2 regions of the Paenibacillus yanchengensis genome follow, and region 1 is predicted to be linked to the other one. Evidence: riboswitches for the same ligand, from Rfam matches in the RefSeq annotation. Region 1 holds a riboswitch; the other holds the start of a gene.
What was found. A riboswitch is a leader RNA that binds a small molecule or an ion and turns the genes downstream of it on or off. The one in region 1 is predicted to bind thiamine pyrophosphate.

Region 1 (3,168 bases):
AAGATGTAATGCGATTGCGACGAATAAACCGACACCTATACTTAACAGATACCCTGTAATAGCAATATACATCGTAGCTGTAATATGTGGCCACATCATTGGAAAGCTAGTGACCACAGTATGCAGCACATCTAGCGGGCTTGGTAATATATGTTTTTTCATCCCGCTCCAATCAACATACAGTTGCCAAGCAATCAGAGTTAATAATACGACCACAAAGGGCAGCCAAACTAATCTAATCCATCGCAGCAACATAATCACTATTCCCTCAATAAGATTATTTAGGTAAAAATTCATTCGTATACGCTTGATCCACTTCAAGCTGTTTCTCTATTAAACCATTGTCGTACATCCACTCGCCATAGAGCTGCCATACTTCCCGTCTTTGCTCACCCCAGCGAGGCGCATCTTCTTTGTAGCGTGGACTGAGCCACTTCTGACTAGCAATAACAAGCTCTTCGTCTAATTCAGGCGCTGCTTTCAGCAACACTTTGGCTGCTTCTTCTGGATTGTCTATTGCAAACTCATAACCTTCCGATGTCGCTGCCATAAATGCTTTAACAACATCCGCCTGCTCGTTTATCATCTGCTCATTGGTCACAATAACTGGTGTATAGTAATCTAGTTTATCTGAAAACTCATTCACATAAATCATATCAATCGGCTCGTTACGAAGCTCTGCCTCGATACCAGTCCAAGCATAAAACACCCATAAAAAATCAATATCCTTTTCAACAGCAGCGAAAAACTCCGTAGTCCCGACATTCACGAACTTCACTTGTTCAACATCAGCGCCCTCTTCTTCCATTAGTGTTTTAATAATGGCTCTCTCAGGCTCGCCTCCATAACTGCCATATACTTTTCCAGCAAAATCTTTAGGTGATTTGATATTTTTACTAGCAGGTGCAGCAAAACCAGAAGTATTATGCTGAATGATGGCTGCAAGCGAAACGAGCGGGACATCTTGAATGCGTGCTTGCGTCACATTTTCTTGATTTCCGATTCCAAACTCAACTGTTCCAGCAGCAACGACTTGCTCTGGGGGAATATCTCCAGGATTAATAATGGTGACATTCAGTCCATGCTTTTTATAAAATCCATTTTCCAGCGCTACAAAAATCCCAGTATGATTCGTATTAGGCGTCCAATCAATCATCATTTTAACATCAATCAATTCATTGCTCGACTCTTTCTCGCCTTCCGTCACTTGCTTGGCCCCACTACATCCTGCCATAACAAGGAACAACATCATTAAGCTTGTACATATGAATACCATCTTTCTCACAATGAAACACTCCCACTCTTTTTTTATAATACTATAATGGGTCACTCCCGGAGATGGCATGAAAAAAAGCCATTCCTCGAAAGAAATGGCTGGATTCGTTACAGATGTAATCGAAACTGCCCACTTCCCTACGCTGGTATAGTCCAGATCAGGTTCGAAGGGTCCCGAATTTAATTTCAGTCTCAGCCCATAATGTGGGCTCCCCTAGTGACAGTTAACATCATATACACTTTAGATTGACTTGTCAATCAGTGATTGGACTATAGTTACTAACACTTGAAAATCACAGACAGCAGCTTCAACAAGTTACAAAGCTAGTATTTATTTTAATGCAATATAAATATCAACATCTGTGTTTTCCCAATCATTATTAAGATACTCCTCGAAATCTCCTGTAAAACTTCTATCCAAGTCCATTTTCCAGATTTCACCCCAAGCTTCGGCTACAACAGTCCCCATCGGTCCATGTACAGAAAACTTTGCGTATTTACCTGCTGGAATCGTCTTAGTAGTTAGTTCATCATTGACCGCTTTGGAAACCTCGTTACCAACTGTAACACAGTACTGGTCATTGGAGTAATCAGAATAAAGTCCAATCGCATACTGATTAATCTTGTTTTCAATCGAAACATTTATTCCACTTTGGTATAATTTATCCCAAAGCCCTTGAATAATTTCACCCATGTTTGGATCAGTATTACCGGTAATTGCACTAACACCTACAACTGTTTTTTGCTCTAAATGCACAATTTCATATTTCACTTTACATAACCTCCATCTGTTTGATAAGGCTATTATACTCTGTCTAATATGACAGCTTGTTGTCATATTAAACGTAATTTTTTAATGTGTTCTGCAATTCTTTTTTTACCTCGTCTCTTACTTCTTCCGGTGCTAATACTTCACAATGTCTACCAAACGTTGTAATATAGTAAATTAACCATTCACCCTTTGGATAGTCAATTTCAGTAATAAAACTTCCGTCCTCTTGCTGCTCATAGCTTTCGAATTCATCATATACTCTGTAAGCAACTTCGGCAGACAACTTTAGCTTCAATCTAACATACTCTCCCGGGGGCACATTTTCTTTCACTAAAACTTGCTTCGGAGATTTCCGCTGGAAGTGTTGTTCTAATACACGAAGTTCCCTAATTCTTCTTAGTTTGAAAAAACGAAAATCCCTTTTCTCCTTACAATATCCATATACATACCATGCAGCACTTTTAAAACACAGTTTTAAAGGCTCTACTTGACGAGCTGTCTGCTGGCTTTTTGCACTGGCATAGTTGAATGAAATAACTTCCTTACACAATATTGCAGACTTAATCATATTAAAAGTTTCCGTTTCATGCTGTCCACTAGCCCAAGACGAAAAATCCACTTCAATCCAATCTGTTTGTTCACCACCAAATAATGAACCAAGTTTAGCTATGGCATTGTCACTTTCACTCAAATCCACGGAATGTACAGCTTTAAGTGAAGATAGAATACTGTTTTTTTCTTCCTCTGTAAACACCGTTTTATTTAGTACAAAATCAGGTAAAAGGCTAATCCCACCACCTCTACCTTTGGTCATAAATACTGGAATTCCAGCACTAGATAACGTTTCTATATCACGATAAATCGTCCGAGTCGACACCTCAAAATGTTCTGCAAGTTCATTTGAAGTCACTATCTTTTTATCGAGTAAAATATATACTATTTCAAAAAGCCTATTAATTTGCATCTCATCACCCTACTTATATATACACTATTAAAATAAACGTACAACTTATATTATATATCAAGTATAGTGCAAATATTTGTTGAGTGATTTTTATAGCAATTCAGATCTAACTAGCAATGTAAAGCGTCCTTGCTCAGTCTTCCGATTGTTGAATACT
Region 2 (3,168 bases), on a different contig from region 1:
TAGCGACTGTTCACTTAACGTTTCCCCGTTAACATGCGCTTCCCATGAAGCGGTAGTTACTGCGTAAAAGGTAGATACAGCATCATGCAGCGTCATTTTTGCTTGTTCTATTCGGCTCGTAACAAAGGAGAATCTACCCGGATGAGCTGCTTCCCATGCTGCTTGACGATCCAGCACAAATTGTGATGCTTCGTCTAGTAGATGTTTGGCAATGCCGATACCAACTGCTGCAAAACTAGCTTGAGCGAATGGAACAAAAGGATAGCTGAAAAATGGGTCATCCAAAAATAACGTTTGTGTTTCTAGCTGGAATGTCCGCTCTACTGGTACAAATTGATCACGGGCAACAATCGTGTGACTATTCGTTGTTTTTAGACCAAAAGCTGCCCATGTTGGTATAATTTCTACTTGGTCTGGTTTTAAAGTAATGGTGAAAATGGGTGATGGCGCATCGTCTTGGTTTTCTTTTGTTAGCGTACAGTTAGCGGTAAAGGTGGTGGCATAGGTGGAACCACTGCAATAGGGCCACGATCCATTGACGATGTATCCACCATCAACAGGAATGGCTGTTCCAATCGAAGAACCGCTACCAGCGATAACCGCATTAGCAGGGGAGAATATTTGATTTGCCGCATCAGGTTTCATGTATCCAGCAAAATATCCACCACCAGATCCGATCGTAGTTGCCCAGCCGAAGCTGCCATCGACCCAAGATGTATATTCATATAGTTTCAAAGCTTCTGGGAGTGGTGTTTGGCTACCGCCGAGTGCTTTGGGAACGAATAGTTTGAACCACTGTTGTTCCAGAATGATGTCTAGTGCGAATGGATCAAATATCCGACTTGCTTCTTGCTCTAGAGAAGTGGTTCTAATTTGCTCAACGACTGTTTGCTCTAACATGTTTGATCAATCTCCTATTCTATTAAAAAAGTATCTGATGCAAAGTGTATGTAAAAAGCAGCAAAGTTGCAAGTAGACAAAAAGTAATCACTTGGGCTATAATGATAGGCGTAATTGAATAGAGCTAGGGGTGCTGGATATGGCCGGCTGAGATTGTGTCCCACAGAAGACACTGACCCATTTACCTGATCTGGATAATGCCAGCGGAGGGACATGCTATTGGTAGTATTGTACTGCATTTTTTTGTAATGCACTTAACAATCTTTAGTTATCAACGTCCTTGGATCATTCGCAGATCTGGGGGCGTTTTTTGGTATATTTTTTTGGTGAAAAAAACTTTCAGACAATCTAGGGGGAGACAGATGATGAACAAAGTTTCAACTAAGTGGATCGTGATGTTGTTGGCGATGATGGTTGTATTAAGCGCATGTGCTGGTGGAAATCAAGCAAACAAGGGAAACAATCAAGCGCAACAAGCGGGAAATGGAAATAAACAAGAGAAGTTAACGGATGTTACGCTTGTACTTAACTGGTCGCCTAATACGAATCATACTGGTTTGTATGTGGCGCGGGATAAAGGTTTTTATGCGGAGCAAGGTTTAAATGTTGATATCATTTTGCCAGGCTCAAGTGGTCCGAATGCAGTTGTTGGATCGGGGCAAGCGCAGTTTGGTGTTAGTTTTCAAGAAGGAGTGACAGATGCTAGATTGCAAGAAGTACCTGTCGTTTCGATAGCGGCTGTCATTCAACATAATACGGCTGTATTTGCAGCACCTGTAGAAAAAAACATTAAAGCGCCAAAAGATTTTGCAGGTAAAACCTTCGGAGGATTCGGTGCTGCTGCTGAACCAGCAATCATTGAAGCATTGATGGTGGCAGATGGTGTAGCAGATGCTAGCGATGTGAAAATATTAAATGTAGGCGAAGCAGATTTTTTCACTTCGGTACAACGAGATATTGATTTTTCTTGGATATATTATGGTTGGGCAGGCATTGAAGCGGAGCTTCGTGGGATAGAGATTGACACCATCTTTTTGAAAGATTATTCACACAAATTGGATTATTATACACCGGTTATTATTTCTAATGAACAGACGATAGAACAGAAGCCCGAACTGGTAAAAGCATTTATGGCAGCAACAACAGCAGGTTATGAGTACGCTATTGCACATCCCGATGAGTCTGCTCGTATTTTGCTAGATGCTGTTCCCGAACTAGATGAGGAATTAGTTATGGCTAGTCAAAAGTGGTTAAGCCCTCGTTATCAAGATGACGCGCAGCAGTGGGGTGTTCAGAAATTAGAAGTATGGGAAAACTATGCGAAATGGTTGCAAGAATATGATTTACTAGATGGAACATTTGATGCAGCGGCGGCGTTTACGAATGCCTTTTTACCTAAAGCTAATTAATTATTAATCTGGTTAACGATTGAAAAGTTAGCAAAGCAACGATAATAGATCGTTTCATTATTTGCTAGAGATGAGGAGAACATTGCTAATGTCTAATGCGATTATGAGTTTGGAAACGATATTTCGGACGGAAGATTCATCAGCTTACATTGATCGGGTCGTCGGTATTATTGAACGTTCAGGCGTTAAGTATGTCGTAGGACCATTGGATACAACGATGGAAGGGGACTTAGCACAGCTTCTGGACATTGTGAAACAAGTGAATATTGAATTAGGAACGATAGGAGCTGGAGTAAGTATTTCTTCACAAATTAAAATTCATTACGATCCAAAAGGTATTTCGATCGCCGGATTAACGGAAAGGTATATGTAGCGATGGCATCGAATTCGAATGCTAGGAGCTGGAAAAACTGGTTGCTGCCCATAGGGGCGGCAATTCTATTTTTAGTGTTGTGGCAATTAGCCACCTTAATATTTCACATCCCTAAATGGATGCTACCAAGCCCTGTCGAAATTGCTACAGAAGCATATGATAGCTTTCCTCGTCTATGGGGTCATACGGTAGAGACTGTGCGAACGACCATTGTTGGTTTTGCAGCAGGCGTGACAGTAGGTATTATGTTGGCGGTACTGCTACACTTTTTTCCACTAGTAAAAATAACACTGTACCCGTTTCTAATTATTAGTCAAAATGTACCGATCATTGCGCTCGCTCCATTGTTGATGTTATGGTTTGGTTTTGGTTTATTACCTAAAATGATTATGATCATCATCGTTTGTTTTTTTCCAATTACGTTATCGACTTTAAATGGATTTGCCCAAACAGATACGACGCTGTACAACTATATGTTAATGTCGG

Region 2: another riboswitch for thiamine pyrophosphate. It lies ahead of ACFSTH_RS06930 (ABC transporter substrate-binding protein); the one in region 1 lies ahead of ACFSTH_RS00945 (ABC transporter substrate-binding protein).

Annotation. Positions count from the first base shown of each region.
Region 1 is NZ_JBHUMH010000006.1:44,332-47,499, reverse strand. It holds gene ACFSTH_RS00950 (ABC transporter permease) at 1-255, opposite strand, end outside; gene ACFSTH_RS00945 (ABC transporter substrate-binding protein) at 278-1,276, opposite strand; TPP riboswitch at 1,394-1,501, opposite strand; gene ACFSTH_RS00940 (GyrI-like domain-containing protein) at 1,607-2,047, opposite strand; gene ACFSTH_RS00935 (helix-turn-helix transcriptional regulator) at 2,115-3,011, opposite strand.
Region 2 is NZ_JBHUMH010000015.1:19,272-22,439, reverse strand. It holds gene ACFSTH_RS06935 (acyl-CoA dehydrogenase) at 1-900, opposite strand, end outside; TPP riboswitch at 1,017-1,129, shown strand; gene ACFSTH_RS06930 (ABC transporter substrate-binding protein) at 1,263-2,309, shown strand; gene ACFSTH_RS06925 (thiamine-binding protein) at 2,398-2,682, shown strand; gene ACFSTH_RS06920 (ABC transporter permease) at 2,685-3,168, shown strand, end outside.